Regions from separate parts of the Ruegeria sp. BI7 genome, predicted to be linked through region 1. Evidence: riboswitches for the same ligand, from Rfam matches in the RefSeq annotation. Region 1 holds a riboswitch; each other region holds the start of a gene.
The links. A riboswitch is a leader RNA that binds a small molecule or an ion and turns the genes downstream of it on or off. The one in region 1 is predicted to bind cobalamin.
Positions count from the first base shown of each region.

Region 2: it holds a riboswitch for cobalamin, as region 1 does, so the genes downstream of both, ACR0JB_RS19085 (CbtB domain-containing protein) here and ACR0JB_RS16080 (hypothetical protein) in region 1, are expected to answer to the same signal.
Region 3: it holds a riboswitch for cobalamin, as region 1 does, so the genes downstream of both, ACR0JB_RS19015 (DUF1636 family protein) here and ACR0JB_RS16080 (hypothetical protein) in region 1, are expected to answer to the same signal.

Region 1 is NZ_JBQFSK010000007.1:134,515-140,089, reverse strand. Features, by position in the region: gene ACR0JB_RS16095 (bifunctional 2',3'-cyclic-nucleotide 2'-phosphodiesterase/3'-nucleotidase) at 1-492, shown strand, start outside; RNA gene ffs (signal recognition particle sRNA small type) at 532-630, shown strand; gene ACR0JB_RS16085 (alpha/beta hydrolase family protein) at 663-1,520, opposite strand; cobalamin riboswitch at 1,656-1,876, shown strand; gene ACR0JB_RS16080 (hypothetical protein) at 1,960-2,367, shown strand; gene ACR0JB_RS16075 (protein-tyrosine phosphatase family protein) at 2,369-2,863, opposite strand; gene ACR0JB_RS16070 (DNA polymerase III subunit gamma/tau) at 2,997-4,757, shown strand; gene ACR0JB_RS16065 (YbaB/EbfC family nucleoid-associated protein) at 4,993-5,337, shown strand; gene recR (recombination mediator RecR) at 5,402-5,575, shown strand, end outside.
Region 2 is NZ_JBQFSK010000011.1:70,322-75,896, forward strand. Features, by position in the region: gene ACR0JB_RS19060 (cobalamin biosynthesis protein) at 1-91, shown strand, start outside; gene cobM (precorrin-4 C(11)-methyltransferase) at 88-882, shown strand; gene ACR0JB_RS19070 (cobyrinic acid a,c-diamide synthase CobB) at 875-2,191, shown strand; gene cobA (uroporphyrinogen-III C-methyltransferase) at 2,188-2,916, shown strand; gene cobF (precorrin-6A synthase (deacetylating)) at 2,909-3,652, shown strand; cobalamin riboswitch at 3,696-3,903, shown strand; gene ACR0JB_RS19085 (CbtB domain-containing protein) at 3,940-4,110, shown strand; gene ACR0JB_RS19090 (CbtA family protein) at 4,115-4,813, shown strand; gene ACR0JB_RS19095 (hypothetical protein) at 4,881-5,375, shown strand; gene ACR0JB_RS19100 (DUF1636 family protein) at 5,372-5,575, opposite strand, start outside.
Region 3 is NZ_JBQFSK010000011.1:56,054-61,628, reverse strand. Features, by position in the region: gene cobN (cobaltochelatase subunit CobN) at 1-34, opposite strand, end outside; gene cobW (cobalamin biosynthesis protein CobW) at 38-1,093, opposite strand; gene ACR0JB_RS19015 (DUF1636 family protein) at 1,090-1,479, opposite strand; cobalamin riboswitch at 1,563-1,771, opposite strand; gene ACR0JB_RS19010 (LysR substrate-binding domain-containing protein) at 1,844-2,728, opposite strand; gene ACR0JB_RS19005 (NAD(P)-dependent oxidoreductase) at 2,831-3,787, shown strand; gene ACR0JB_RS19000 (hypothetical protein) at 4,283-5,494, shown strand.

The DNA of each region.
Region 1 (5,575 bases):
ACCACATTGGTCGACATCAACAGGGCGGGGCATAATTTTGATATTATACAGGGACTTACTTATCAATTTGATCTCTCTCAACCGGCTCGGTTCGACGCTGGCGGTCACTTGATCGACCCCGTCAACCGGCGCATTCGCAACATTCGCTTTGACGGCCAACCGATGGCCGCCGATCAACGGTTCGTCGTCGCACTGAACAATTACCGTGCCAATGGCGGGGGTCACTTTCCCTTTGTTGATCAGGCCGAGCCCATCGCGCTGCCGAACCTGCCTGTTCAGCGCGTCTTGCAGGACTATCTGTCCGGCGCACTGCCGCAAGATCCCTTGCAATATGCGCCCTATCCTTTTGGCTTTGCCCCGATGCAGGGCGCGACTGCGCTGTTAAGAACCGGTCCGAAGGCACAAACCCACATTGCCGAGCTTGAAGAATATGACCCTCACGTCGTCAGAGAAGACGATGAGGGCTTTTTGCTGATCCGTTTGACGCTCTGACGGGTTGTGTTTCCTGCGCCCGTTGCCTATATCAGACCCCGAGAGGTTGGCGCGGGCGAGCGCCTCGCCAACCTGGTCAGGTCCGGAAGGAAGCAGCCACAACGAGCCCCGCTTGGGTCGATGTCCAACCTCTCACTTTAACTCCCGACATTGAAAAGTTGCGAACAGGCCTAGGCAATCAACCGTGGCCAGACAGCCGAATTGCGCCGGGCAAAGGCACCGATATGGCCAACCTCGGACAGTCCGAACTCGGCCGGAGACAACAAATGGCGGCGTGCGTTGGGCCCGTACAGATCAGCCAGCCGCCAGACCGCGTTCATTGGCACCAGATCGTCATCCTCAAAGCTGAACAGATCCACTGGTGTGTCTGACTGTGCCCAGCGGGCCTCGGGCAAGGACACGCCGATTTCGGGCAGGTAGTTGCGCGGCGCAGTACACCAGCGGCGCCACTGCCAATAGACGCTGGCAGGCAGGTTCGATCCGAATCCCAGTGCCTTGCCCGGCAGGTAACCCAGCGCTTTTACGGCCAGGGGCGCGTGTCCGTACCAAAACAGCAAAGCCAACGCCCGATAAGGCCAGGGATGGTCCGACACAGTCACCGGCCCGGCGCAGACGCAGATCATACGGTCGATCTGATCAATATCGGGCTGAATCGGCCCCAGCATACCGCCGACGGAATGGCCGATGCTCCAGTGCTGCGCGTCGGGGTATCGCCTGCGCATCTCGGCCCGAGCCGCAGGCATGTCGATCAGCGCCCAATCCGCCATCGTGGCCTGAGCTGACTTCAATGGCCTGCTCTGCGAATGACCGAAATCGCTGTAATCATAGGTCAGACAGGCAATGCCATGTTCCGCAGCCAACCAGCGTGCGAAATGCTGATAATAGTCGCGCGGCACCCCGGTGGCGCTGTGGATCACCACTGCGATCCCAGATTCGGCCACCGGCAGGTACAGCCGAGCCGACAGTTGGGTCGAACCAGAAGGAAACTGAAAATCCTCGGTTAAAACAGCTTGTGCGGTATCCAGCATGGCGCCCTCAATCTGAACCGATTAGTTCACCACCCCAAACGGCATCTTTTGCCACCCTAAGTCAATCCTGTTTCCGCATGACCACGCGTCCACTTTGCCCCACCAAAAGGCGGCTTGACTCAGGTCACCCCTACCCGCTAGCGATTGGGTGATGGTTCTCGTCCCCGGTCCCCGGGGCGGGATGAAAAGGGAACACGGTGCGGTTCTGCCCGGAATACCGGAACGAACCAAGGCCGCGACTGCCCCCGCAACTGTAAGCGGTGAGCAATGCCGAAACACCACTGGCCGCAAGGCTGGGAAGGTCGGCAACGCAACGACCCGCAAGTCAGGAGACCTGCCATCGAACAAGAAACCGAAACTCGGACGGGGTGTCCGGGCAGGTCGTCAGCACGCTGCCACACCTGATCCATGCCCCCGTTCCACGCGCGGAGGGCGCAATATGATCTGGAAGACAAAGACACACCAATTTACCGCAACCGTTTGCCAACGCACAGGAAAAACCTGTCCGGCGCTGGCCCGGATGGCGCGCACGATCGTGCAGGCGATGGACGCGGCCGTTCCTGCGACGACGCCTGATTTTGAGTTCGACGGCAGCACTGAGCTGGCCTATTGCACGCAAGGATGCAGCGCACGGTTTCGCGCGCAAAAAGACCTGATCCGCGTCTTTTGCGACGCAAGTGATGATGCGCCCCTCGAGTCGCTGGATGCTTACGCAGATATGATGTTCGGCCCGGATGTGACTATACGCCCTGCAGGCATGCTAACCACCCCACCCTGCGCCATGCTTGAGGTCACAGCGATCCCGCCCAACCCGGTAGCACAGGCAGAACGACAGGTGGCGCTCTGATCTAGTCGCGCGTCCGCCCAAGGGCTGCCCATTCCATCTGGCCGTCGGTCTCGACGGCGCAGGACCGCACCGCCCGCAAACGGGCCAACGCTGTCTCGGGGTCTTCGCCATGCTTGACCATAAGGCGCAGCACGATCATCCCGGACCGGCCACAGCCGCCCCGGCAATGCACCAACACCCGCCCCCCGCGGGACAGAATATCAGTCGCCGCAGGGCTGACACTGCCCCACGCCGCGTCAACCTCAGGAGGCGGCGTACCGAAATCCGCAACCGGCAGATGCACCCATTCGATATTGAGTGCGTGCAGGTCTTCGCCAAGCCCACTTGCGCCCTCTTGCAGCATTTCGACCTCGGTGGTCATCGAGATCACAAGATCCGGCTGCCAGTCGCAGATCGTTCCCAAGTCCCGCGTATACCCGCCACCGCGCCCCGGAAGGGGCGACAAGGCAACGGTGCCGTTTCCAATCTGAACTGAATGAAGTGCGAACTGGCTCACTACGGACCCTCCCTGATACTCGCTTCTAAAGCGTGCAAATTGTGCTGCAAACCGAAATTCACCCAAGCCTGCTGTGGACGCGGGCGGCGGGGGTCTCTACGCTGCATCGGAACCCGAATCCGACAGAGCAGATATGAACGACACGCCCAGCCCCGCCTATCAGGTTCTTGCCCGCAAATACCGCCCGGAAACCTTTGCCGATCTCGTCGGTCAGGATGCCATGGTGCGCACGCTGAAAAATGCGTTCGAGGCCGACCGGATCGCACAGGCTTTCATCATGACCGGCATTCGCGGCACCGGCAAAACCACCACGGCACGGATCATCGCCAAGGGCATGAACTGCATCGGCCCCGATGGTGACGGCAAACCAACGACCGAGCCCTGCGGCCAATGCGAACATTGCGTGGCCATCATGGAAGGCCGCCACGTTGACGTGATGGAGATGGACGCCGCCAGCCGTACTGGTGTGAACGATATCCGCGAGATCATCGACAGTGTCCGCTATCGCGCCGCCAGCGCGCGCTACAAAATCTATATCATCGACGAGGTCCACATGCTGTCGACCAGCGCGTTCAACGCGCTGCTCAAGACGCTTGAAGAACCGCCCGAGCATGTGAAGTTCATCTTTGCCACCACCGAGATTCGTAAAGTGCCAGTGACGGTTCTGTCGCGCTGCCAACGGTTCGACCTGCGCCGGATCGAACCCGAGGACATGATCGGCCTGCTCGGCAAGATTGCGGCGGCGGAAAACGCTCAGATCGCGGATGACGCGCTGGCGCTGATTACCCGTGCGGCTGAAGGCTCGGCTCGGGACGCGACCTCGCTGCTGGATCAGGCGATCTCGCACGGTGCGGGTGAAACCAGCGCCGATCAGGTCCGCGCGATGCTGGGCCTGGCTGATCGCGGTCGGGTACTGGACCTGATGGACATGATCCTGCGCGGGGACGCTGCAGGCGCGCTGACCGAGTTGGGCGGGCAATATGCCGAAGGAGCCGATCCGCTGGCCGTGCTACGCGATCTGGCCGAGATCACCCATTGGGTCTCTGTGGTTAAAATCACGCCAGACGCAGCCAATGATCCCACCGTTTCGCCGGACGAGCGCGCGCGTGGTCAACAAATGGCCGAGGCCCTGCCGATGCGCGTCCTGACCCGGATGTGGCAGATGTTGCTTAAAGCGCTCGAAGAGGTCTCGGCGGCCCCAAATGCAATGATGGCAGCTGAAATGGCAGTGATCCGACTGACCCATGTGGCTGACCTGCCCAGCCCGGAAGAGTTGATCAAACGTCTGCAAGACACGCCCCCACCGCCAAATGGCGGACCCGGTGGCGGGATACCGGTGCCATCGCATGCCGCGGTTCAGACGCAAGCGCCGGTGGCATCTTCTTACGCAGCTCCCGCCCATGGTGGGGGCGGCGGCGCTCCCAGCGCGGCGTTGGCGCAGGATGTGCAGGCCGCCCTGGCACGCTATCCGACCTTCGATCATGTGGTCGAACTGATCCGCGCAAACCGGGACGGTGTGCTTCTGGATGAGGTCAAGCGGTCTTTGCGGCTTGCAGCCTATCAACCCGGGCGTATCGAATTCCAACCGACCCAGCGTGCCTCGGCCCAGTTGGCGCAACGTCTGGGGACCGCCCTGCAGCGATGGACCGGTAACCGCTGGGCAGTCACTGTCGTCAACGAAGGCGGCGGCGAGACGATCTATGAAAAGGAAAACGCGGCTGAGGAAGCACTGAAGGCAGAAGCCCGCGAACACCCGCTGGTGCAGGCGGTTCTGGCCCAGTTCCCGAAGGCGCGGATCAAAAGCATCGAAACGCCAGAGCAACGCGCAGCCAAGGTCGAAACCGAAGCCCTGCCCGAGGTCGAAGACGAATGGGACCCGTTCGAGGAAGACTGAGCCACTTCAACACACACCCCCGAAATCCTCCCGCGCCCGCCACGGGCCATCGGCTGACGCCGATCGCCCTGAGCGGCCTTGGGCCCGGCAGCGCGGGCTTTGCCCGCGCTGCCGGGCCCAACGGGAGGAAAGGTCTTTCAAAGACCTTGACGACGGGCGGGAGCAACCCCACCCCCTTGTGCCACACGGGTACCACCCGTATTTAGGCGACAAAGCGATACACAGGAGAATACCGATGCTCAAAGGACTCGGCGGTCTGGGCGACATGGCCAAGATGATGAAATCCGCGCAGGACTTGCAGGCCAAGATGACCGACATGCAGGAAGAGCTGAACAACATGACGGTCGTTGGCGAATCCGGTGCAGGACTGGTCAAGGCCACCGCCACCGCAAAAGGTGAGCTGAAAGGTCTGGACATCGACCCATCGATCTTTAACGGCGACGACAAGGAAGTGGTCGAGGACCTGATCCTGGCCGCCATCAAGGACGCACAAACCAAAGCGACTGAACGCGCACAGGCCGAAATGGCGAAGCTGACCGAAAGCATGGGCCTGCCCGCAGACATCAAGCTGCCGTTCTGATACACCCTCCTGACGGATCATCGGCCGGGCGCCCCTGCCCGGCCCATTTGCAGGAGCACCCTCGGTGAGTTCGAACAGCGATATCGACAACCTGATTGATCTGATGGCCAAGCTGCCGGGCCTCGGCCCCCGCTCGGCCCGCCGCGCGGTTTTGCACCTGATCCGCAAGCGCGCCCTGCTGCTGACACCCCTGTCGGACGCCATGCAGCAAGTTGCCATCACCGCCCGCGAATGCCTG
Region 2 (5,575 bases), on a different contig from region 1:
TGCCGGATCCGGCGCGCGGCTGACCTCACCCAGACAAATCTCAGACGACCGGCTGGCCACCTGCGCCATAGCCATCGGAGGACAAACATGACTGTTCATTTCATTGGCGCCGGACCGGGCGCTGCCGACCTTCTGACCCTGCGTGGACGTGATATCATCGCGTCTTGCCCGGTATGCCTTTACGCCGGGTCGCTGGTGCCCGAGGAAATCCTTGGTCACTGTCCCGAGGACGCAAAGATCATAAACACCGCGTCGATGGATCTGGATCAGATCATGGCCGAGATCGAGACCGCACATCAGGCTGGTCAGGATGTGGCGCGCCTGCATTCCGGCGACCTGTCGGTCTGGTCAGCGATGGGTGAACAAATCAGACGGCTGAAAGAGATGGGCATCCCGGTCAGCGTGACGCCGGGCGTGCCGTCCTTTGCTGCTGCGGCGGCTTCACTAGGAACCGAGCTGACCCTGCCTGGACTGGCGCAATCTGTGGTGCTGACCCGGACGCCCGGCCGCGCGTCCTCGATGCCCGAAGGGGAAACGCTTGAGAACTTTGCCCGCACCGGCGCGACTTTGGCCATTCACCTGTCGATCGGCAATCTGGACAAGGTGATTGCCGATCTGACCCCAGCCTATGGTGCGGACTGCCCGGTGGCCGTGGTGTATCGCGCCAGTTGGCCGGATGAGAGGATCATCCGCGCCACGCTGGACACCTTGAAAGAGGCGCTGGATGAAAGCATCTCGCGCACCGCACTGATCATGGTGGGTCCGGCGCTGGCAGGCGAAGGGTTCGATGAAAGCTGCCTGTATTCAAAGGATTACGACCGACGCTATCGTCCGCAAAGTGCCGATAGCCCGTGGTCAAGCTGGAGCCACGGTGATGACTAACCCCCCGGGTCTTCTGATTTCTGCCCCGTCCTCGGGAACAGGTAAGACAACAGTCATGCTGGGCCTGTTGCGGGCCTTGGCCGAGGATGGGCTGACCGTACAACCGTTCAAGAGCGGTCCGGACTACATTGATCCTGCCTTTCACCGGGCAGCAGCCGGGCGGGCCTCGTTTAATCTGGACAGCTGGGCGATGGGTGATCCGTTGCTGAGCGCGATTTCGGCACAGGCCGAGGGTGCGGATATCGTGGTCGCCGAAGGTTCGATGGGGCTGTTTGACGGCGTCGCCAAGCCGGGCGAGCTGGGGCACGGGTCCAGCGCCGAAACCGCCCAGCGCATGGGCTGGCCTGTGGTGCTGGTGCTGGATGTGGGCGGTCAGGCGCAATCAGCGGCGGCAACTGCACTGGGGTTTCGGATGTACAACCCCGACCTGCCGTTTGCCGGTGTAATCCTGAACCGTTGCGCCAGCCCGCGGCACGAGCGTCTGACGCGTCTGGGTATGGAGCGCGCGGGTCTGCCAGTTCTGGGCGTTTTGCCCCGGCGCGGTGATTTGACTCTGCCGGAACGCCATCTGGGCCTGATACAGGCGGTCGAGCATCCTGATCTAGAAAGCGCAATTGTCGGCTATGCCGCGTTTCTGCGCGAACATGTGGATCTTGAGGCGATTAAGGTGGCGGCCTCCTCAGGCCCCGATGGGCCATCGTCAGCCGCGCTGCCGCGCCCTCCGGCGCAACGGATTGCGCTGGCCCGCGATGCCGCGTTTTCCTTTACCTATCCGCATTTGCTGGAAGGCTGGAGCGCGGCGGGCGCAGAAATTCTGCCGTTTTCACCTCTGGCGAACGAGGCACCTGCTGCCGATGCCGATCTGGTCTGGCTGCCCGGTGGTTATCCGGAATTGCATGCGGGCACACTGGCTGCCGCCGACATGTTCCAGACCGGACTGCGCAAACACGCTGAATCCAAACCCGTGCATGGGGAATGCGGTGGATACATGGCGCTGGGTCAGGCCTTGATCGACAAAGAGGGCGAGCGACATCAGATGGCAGGCCTGCTGGGGCTGGTGACCTCGTATGAAAAGCGCAAGTTCAATCTGGGATATCGCCGTGCGAAATTGCTGGCCCCGATGCCCGGTTTTGCTGTCGATGCGGCTTTGCGGGGGCATGAGTTCCACTATTCTTCGATAGTAGAACAGCCTGACGCACCACTGGCGCGAGTATTTGATGCCGAAGGCGCTGAAGGGCCTCAAACAGGATCGGTGCGCGGGAATGTCACTGGTACGTTCTTTCACCTGATCGCCGAGGCTTCGGCATGAGCGGTTTCGTATCCTTCATAGGTTCCGGCCCCGGTGATCCCGAGCTTTTGACCCTGAAGGCGGTCGACCGGATGCAAAAAGCAGATGCGGTGCTGTTTGATGACCTCAGCAGCGGCCCGATCCTAAGTCATGCGCATGACGATGCAGATCTGGTGGGCGTGGGCAAACGGGCCGGGCGACCCTCACCCAAGCAGGATCACGTGAGCCGCCTGTTGGTGGATTACGCCAAGACCGGTGCTCGCGTGGTGCGGTTGAAATCCGGTGATGGCGGACTGTTTGGCCGGCTGGAGGAAGAACTTGTTGCCCTGCGTGCGGCCGGGATCGAATATGAAATCATCCCTGGCATCCCCTCGGCGGTTGCGGCAGCGGCAGCGGCGGGGATACCGCTGACTCGGCGTTTGACCGCACGACGGGTGCAATTTGTCACTGGCCACGATGTCAGTGGCAAACTGCCCGAAGATCTGAACCTGCCCGCGCTGGCCGATCCGGATGCAACGACTGTGGTGTTCATGGGCAAACGGACCTTTCCCCTGTTGGTAAATGCACTGCATGAGCATGGCCTGCCGCTGGAAACACCAGCCCTAATGGCCGAATCCGTATCGACTCCCGACCAGAGCCTGCACCGTGCAACGATTGGCGCGCTGTCGCAAAAGCTGGAGGTCGAGATCGGCACAGCCCCGGCGCTGATCCTGTATGGCCCGTTGGCAGAGTTCGACGATGTTTGAGTTGTCTCTGATCGGAATTGGCACTGGCAACCCGGATCACGTGACCTTGCAAGGGGCAAATGCCATCCGCGATGCAGACCTGATCCTGATCCCGCACAAGGGCGAGAACAAGGCTGATCTGGCCGGGTTGCGCGAAGAGATCATTGCAGCTGTGACGGACACTCCGCCGCAGATCGCCTATTTCGACATTCCCAAGCGCCGAGCCGATGATGGTTATCTGCGCGGGGTCGACGAATGGCATGATGCCATTGCCCTGCGCTGGCACGAGGCGATTGCTGCCCATCCAGATGCGCGACAAGTGGCGCTGCTGATCTGGGGCGACCCGTCGCTTTATGACAGCTCGCTGCGAATCGCGTCGCGGCTGGACCCTCAGCCCACGACACGGGTGATCCCTGGCATCACCGCGCTGCAGGCATTGACGGCCGCCCACGCCATCCCGATAAATGATCTGGGCGCGCCTTATGTTGTGACCACCGGACGGCGGATCAGGGATGAAGGCTGGCCGGCAAATGCCTCGAAAGCAGCGGTAATGCTGGATGGCGAGTGTTCGTTTCAAACTCTGGACATGGCCGATTATGACATCTGGTGGGGTGCCTATGTCGGCATGAAAGAGGAAATCCTGATCAAAGGCGCTTTGACCGATGTGGCGCAGGAGATTCTGGACACCCGCGCCAAGGCACGTGCCGATCATGGCTGGATCATGGATATCTATTTGCTGAAAAAGCGCGTGATCTGACCTAAAAGGTCGCAAATGACGATTGCACCTGCGGCACCATAGAGGCTAAATGAACGCGTCTGGTCCTGCCGGAGACATCCGGATGCTAAGAGGGAATGTGGTGCGACTGCCATGGCAGCCAAGTCCACAGCCGCCCCCGCGACTGTAAGCGGAGAGCCCCTGTTCAACCAGCCACTCCTGTTTCTCAGGGGGAAGGCGAACAGAGGCATCGACCCGCAAGCCAGGAGACCTGCCAGGCGACAATTGAAACACCGGCCGTCGGGTGCGGCGGCAAAGGAGAATAAAAGATGGCAACACAAACGCAAACAGCATCCGCCTCGCGCGCTGGTATCTTTCCGGTCATGTTCGCGGTGGTACTGGGTCTGGGTATCATCACCCTGACCGGTCACGTACAGGCCGCGGCGCTGCATGACGCAGCACACGACGTGCGCCACGCGACCGGCTTCCCCTGCCACTAAGACCATGTTCAGTCGTATACTGACCAGCGCGTTGTTAGCTGGTGCTGCAGCGGGGCTGATAGCCGCCTTGCTGCAGTTGGTCTTTGTGCAACCTGTTTTGTTGCACGCAGAGCTGTACGAATCCGGTGAGTTGGTGCACTTCGGAGCCGAAGCCGTTTCGGCGCATCCCGAATTGCCGGGCATGTTCTCGGAACTGACCCGTGACGCGCTGAGCGTCATTTTCACCATGCTGACCTATACCGGTTACGCGCTGCTGATGGTTGCTCTGATGTCCGTGGCCGAAGGCCAGGGCCACACGATTGATGGCCGCACCGGCGTGCTTTGGGGTCTGGCTGGGTTCATCGCCTTTCATCTGGCGCCTGGCTTTACCCTGGCACCAGAGGTGCCTGGTGTAGCGGCAGCTGACGTCTATGCCCGACAGGTCTGGTGGTTTGCCACTGTTGGTGCTGCGCTTGTTGCGCTGTGGTTGATTGCGTTTGGCGGCAACCTGATCAGCTATGTGATCGCAGCAGCCTTGTTGCTGGCACCCCATCTGATCGGTGCGCCCGAACCGGATGTGTTCACCGGCCCCGTACCGACCGAGATCGGCGCTCTGTTTGCTGCTCGCGCCTTTGGCATCGGTCTGGTGGCCTGGGTTCTGGTCGGTGCCTTTGCCGGGTATTTCTGGCAAAGCGAAGGCAAACGCGTCGAAGCAGCGGCCTGATCCTCTTATATAATGACGCGCCGGGTTCTGCCCGGCGCGTTTCTTTTTGCCCTAAAGGAAAGAAAAAATGGCACGCTCACTTGCCCTTTTTGCAATCGGCCTTGTGTTCGGTGGAGGTACTGGTTTTGTGCTGGCGGCAGCCAATGGCGTCACGTTTGACGGCCACGATCATGGCGATCCGTCCCATCACGGCGGCGCGCATGCCGAAGCGATGGCCCATGACCATTCGACCACGGTAAACCTGCCCGCAGGGGCGGACGCCCCCAGCGTTGCAATCGCGCTGACCCAGGACCCGATGGCCGGGTGGAACCTGCACGTCATGCCGCAGAATTTCCGGTTTGCCCCGGAAAACGCGTCAACAGCCGATGTAGACGGCGAAGGCCACGCGCATGTTTACATCAATGGCGAGAAACTAGCCCGGCTCTACGGCAACTGGATACACATCCCCGATCTTCCGAAGGGAGAGGTCGAGGTTTCGGTTTCGCTGAACGCAAACGGCCACAGCGCACTGACGGTCGACAACGTACCGGTCAGCGCAGCCGTGACCGTTCAGGTCGATTAAAGCGCCGGTATCCGCGCGCGCAAACACATCCGAAGTCGCCCGCAGGGTCGGGCGTCTTCGATCCAACCTGCGGGACTGTCCAAATAGGCTTTGCAGGTCGCGACGATGTCTTCGGCATCGGTAACGATATCGACCCCCGAAAACACGTAAGACGCCCGTCCTGCGGCCTGCAATGCCAATGCGGTCGGCTCAGCGCAGCC
Region 3 (5,575 bases), on a different contig from region 1:
CGAGCCCGTGGCTTTCGCGGAAGACGACGTGCATGGCTTACTCGGCGGCCTCGGTCACACCCGCGAGGATCTCGCGGATCGCGGCCTCTTTGATGTCGTCATGTTCGGCAATCACCACCAGACGCGAGCGGCGCTCTTCGCCGGGTTCCCATGGGCGGTCGTACTGATGTCGCACGCGTGCGCCAACCGCCTGGACCAACAAGCGCATCGGTTTGCCCTGAACAGCGGCGTAACCTTTGACCCGCAGGATGTTCAGCTCATTTGCCAAGCGTTCGATATTGGCAACCAGTGCTGCCGGATCGGTCTGTTCCGGCAACTCGACGATAATGCTTTCGAAATCGTCATGTTCATGATCGTGGTGGCCATCGTGGTGCGACGGGCGTGCATCCATGTCATCCTCGGCGGCAGCCTCAAGCCCCAGTACGACGCGCACGTCCACAGCGCCTTCGGCAACTTCGACGACGGGCAGGGGGCGCGGAGCCTCGGCTGCGATCACTTCTTTGGCCTTTGCCACGCCTTCCGGACCAGCCAGATCGGGCTTGGTCAGCAGGATGATGTCGGCGCAGGAGATCTGATCCTCGAAAACCTCGGACAGGGGTGTTTCGTGGTCGATCGAGTCATCGGCCAGGCGCTGGGCGTCCACAGCCTCGACATTCGGGGCGAAGCGACCGGCGGCGACAGCCTCGGCATCGGCCAGAGCGATCACGCCGTCCACGGTGATTTTCGAACGGATATCGGGCCAGTCAAAGGCTTTCAGCAGCGGCTTGGGCAGGGCCAAGCCCGAGGTTTCGATCAGGATGTGATCGGGGCGCGGTTCCAGCGCCATTAGGGCTTCGATGGTCGGGATGAAATCATCGGCCACGGTGCAACAGATGCAACCATTGGCCAATTCCATGATGTTTTCTGCGGGGCAATCGGGAATGGCGCAGGACTTGAGGATATCGCCATCGACGCCAACATCGCCGAACTCATTGACGACAACGGCCAGACGCTTGCCCTGCGGGTTCTGCATTAGATGTTTGACCAGCGTGGTTTTGCCCGAACCCAGAAAGCCGGTGATCACAGTGACGGGGAGTTTTTCGAGGTTGCTCATTTCAGGGCTCCAATCGGGGGAATGCGGGCCGCACAGTTTTTGCGGAAATGTTCGGGACGTTCGCGCCATTTGACCAAACCGTCTTCGGCGGCGAGATACTTGGTGACGCCTTCGACGATGGTGTCGACATGGTCGATTTCGTTCAGGTTTTCGTACACAAAGGTCCAGCGGGTCGGTCCGCCGCGCAGCACTATGGAACAACCCTGATCGCAATTTGACAGGCACTCGACCGGCTTCAGCACGATACCTTCGGGCAAATCTGCGTCTTCCAGTGCCTTGTGCAGCAGGGCACCTGGACGTTGCGCATCGTCTTCAATCGGCAGGCCACGCCGACAGGTCGTGCAGACCAGCAGCTCGACTGGTGCAGTCTCGGTCACGTCTCTCATCCCCCCAAATCCTCTTTGCAGGGGACGGGGTTTCATGCGGGCCACGTCTGCACATGGACCCGACACCGGATCACCCCGTCCGGTTTCAACTTCGGGTGCTGGCAGGTCTCCCGGCTTGCGGATGTCGGGGCGTTTGCCCCGGCAGATGTCCCGCCTTCCCGGCCTTGCGGGCCAGTGGCATTGGGCACCCTCTCCGGTCACGGTCGCGGGGGCGGCTGCGTTTGACGGTTGCCCGCTGACGCATTCCCTTTTCATCCATCCGAAGATGGACACCAACGCATGCGACATGCGGCACGGGCAGGGGGCTTGTCAAGCACGAGGCGCATGGTGAAATCGTTCAAACCGAAAAAGCGACCAGCCTGTGTCAATCTGCGGCATGCACGGCCAGCCGTTCCCGCAGCCAGGCGCAAAACAACCCTGCCGCAGCGGTCGGTTGCGCAGCGCCTTGTGTACGGATCAGGTAATGCGATTGGGCAAAGGGAATCGCAGGACCCGCAATTGCAATCGGCGCAGCCTGCCGGATCGCATTCCGGGCGAACCGTTCCAGAACCGTTGCATAGCCCGCACCGGCCATCACAAGCTGCAGTGCTGCGACCGAGGTGTCCACCGAATGTCGGGGCGGTTGGTCCGGAAGCGCGAGTCCGTTGGCCTGAAAGTACCGCGCCCAGTTGTCTTCGTATCCAAGGATATGAATCAGAGGGCCTTGCCGCAGTACGTTCAGGGTCGCGGGCGAGTCCCCGGCCCGGCATACCGGTACCAGCATTTCGTCTGTCAGCTTTTCGGACTGAACGCCGAGCCAATCGCCATAACCCAACCGGATTTCCACATCCACATCGCCGGGGGCCACGCTGTCATTCCAGATGTGCGAGACAAGGCGTACGGGGATCTCGGGGTGGCGAGCGGTAAAGTCGGGCAGTTCCGCCGCGACCCAATAGGTGGCTGTCGATATCGCCGCACGGATCGTCAGGGTCTGGCGAGAGGCAGGGCCGAACAGGCTGTTGGTGGACAGGGCGATGTCGCCAAGCGCACGCCGCACAGTCAACGAATAAGACTGCCCCAGCTCAGTCAGTTCCAACCGCCGGGCATTCCGGGTGAACAGCTTTTGCCCAAGCTCGGCCTCAAGCGACCGGATATGCAATGAGACCGCCGTCTGCGTCAGGCCCAGCTCTTTTGCTGTGGTGGTGAAATTCAGATGCCGCGCGGCGGTTTCAAAGCTGCGCAACCATGTGGGGTTTGGAAGGCGGTCCATAGATCACCAAATTATTTTGACCATAATTGGCATTATTAATCATTTTCGTTTCTAACAGACAACACTGATACTCGGCCCGAATACGACCGTCAGGAGGGAAACATGAAAGTCGGATTTATCGGTTTAGGAAATGTGGGCGGCAAACTGTCCGGCTCGCTTCTGCGCAACGGGATTGACCTGACGGTTCACGACCTTAACCCCGATTTGGTGGCCGAGTTTGTGGCCAAGGGGGCCGAAGCCGCGGAAAGCCCGGCGCAGATGATGCGGGACTGCGATGCCGTTATAACCTGCCTGCCGTCCCCGGCGGCCTCGGACGCAGTGATGCAAGATATGCTGCCCGAGGTCGGGCCGGGCAAGATCTGGATGGAGATGTCGACCACCGACGAAGCCGAGGTTAAACGACTGGGCGCCATGGTGATCGAGCGTGGAGGCGCGGCGGTGGATTGCCCGGTTTCGGGCGGGTGCCACCGGGCGGCTACTGGCAATATCTCGATTTTCGCCGGATGTGATCGCGAAACCTTTGAGCGGATTCTGCCGTTTTTAACCACGATGGGGCGGCGCGTGCTGCACACGGGGGAGTTGGGCTCAGCCTCGGTCCTAAAAGTTCTGACCAACTATCTGGCGACCGCCAACCTGATCACCTGTGCCGAAGCGCTGGTAACGGCCAAAGCGGCCGGGATGGATTTGAATACCACTTATGAGGCGATAAAGATTTCGTCGGGCACTTCATTCGTGCATGAAACGGAAAGCCAAGTCATTCTGAACGGGTCCCGCGATATCTCTTTCACCATGGACCTTGTCAAAAAGGACATCGGACTGTTCCAAGACGTCGCCGACCGCGCCGGAGTGCCCTTGGAAATCAACCCGGTAATGATCCGCATCTTCGACGACGGTATCGCCCGCTATGGTGAACGCGAACTGTCACCGAATATTATCAAGCGGTTGGAGGACGCGACCGGGCTGGATATCACGGCGCCCGGTTTCCCGACCGAGATGCACGATGATGAACCGGAGGAGCCGGGTTATGAAGTTATCCCACAGAGAGGTCAGGCCGAATAGCGCACACCGAGCGCAGTTGAATACCGGTTAGATAATCAAAGAAGTGGAGGCGAGTACCGGACCCGCTACCGTTTTTCTAAGCCATTGAATTCCCAAAGCTATCGGGAGCGAGGTTGGCTTGTGTGTCTCACTTTGTGTCACACAAGCTGGAGATTGGTGCAGGTATTGTCAACGCCCAAAAAGAGATGGCAAAGGGTGCTAACCTCTAGTGTCAAAGTCTGATGGGCTAGATACTTCCCAGAGGCCCGGCTAAGGAGCCAAGCAAACAACACGGTCAGAAGTGAGGGGTATGGGGGAAGTGGGTTCGACAAAGAAGGTAGATAGGTGCGCGCAAAAATATGTCGGATTTTTGTAATGAACCAAGACCGGAGCCAAGAGTTTCTGAGGCACATTAGGCAAGCTATAGAAGAGGCTAACCTACCCGATCAAGGTGCGGCGCAGTCTTGGGCTTTCGAGCCGTATCTGCAACTTAACAACGAGCAAGCGCAAGGTAGATTGGATACCACGCTAGATTGGCTTTGCGCGCAGTGGCAAGCAAGCTATGCGCGTAAACGCAATCAACGAGAACAGCAAAAGTTCAGTGACTGCGCAGGGACTGTGCTTGTCAATGTGTTGCGGGCCCATGTAAAAAAGTGCGGAATGTCCGTAGGAATAGGACGGCAGAAGCAGCGCCTTGATCGTGAAAGCAGGTACAGACCGGCATACATGACTGCCCATCGCTTCCGCATGGCACTTGATTGGCTGTTGAGTACAGACCTTATTTGCATCACCGCGGATGGATACCAATACGGGGACAATGCACAGCACACCCGTTTTGCAATGACTTCAAAGTCGATACAGGCACTGTACACAGAACAGTTGACCATAAGTGCCTTCAAAACTGCAGAGCCAGATGAGGTGCTGATACTAAGGGATAGCGAAAAGCAACCCATAAAGTATCCTGACACCAGACAGACCCATGCCATGAGGGCAGCACTTCACTTGATCAATGAGGTGAATGGGCAGGCCGACATTACCTCAATAAAGCCTTTGGGGTACAAAGACGTTAGCGAGGACTACGCGGACCTAGCGTTTTCAGAGAATGCAAAATACATGCGCCGCATCTTCAACAACGGCAAGTTTGAACAGGGTGGTAGGTTCCATGGAGGATGGTGGCAGTACGTGCGCAAGCATGTGAGGCGTACGGTGAGGATCAATGGTGAGGAAACTGTAGAAGTCGACTACAGAGGCTTTAATCCTGCAGTACTATTGGCAAAGGCAAATGCCACTATACCCGCGGACCCATACTCAGCAATAAAGGGTGTTGCTGCCAGTGACATACTTCGTGATCATGCCAAGTCCACATTGGCTGCTCTACTTAATGCCCCGACCAAACACATCGCCGAGCCTAGAGGATTTGATGAACGCAAGCATGGAATGACTGCTATCGAATTCCGGCAAGCCGTTCTGGATGCCTACCCAATGGTCGGGGATTTGATTGGGCAAAATGCGGGCTTAAAGCTGCAACGCGAAGAAAGTGATCTGGCAGAGAGTGTCATGCTACACTTTGTCCAACAAGGGCATTCGATATTGCCTATTCATGATGCTTTTATCGTGCAGGCGCATCTACTGGACGAGCTCGTTTCTGTCATGAAAGAAAAGTTTTACAACAAGTATGATCAACTCCCAGAAGTGACAGTAAAAGCTTCCGCGATAAAATCGGGATGAGTGCAGCTTCCCTTTCCAACTGATACTCAACCATTACCGGGGCGAATAAGAAGCCTTTGTGCATCTCGCGCAAATTGTCGT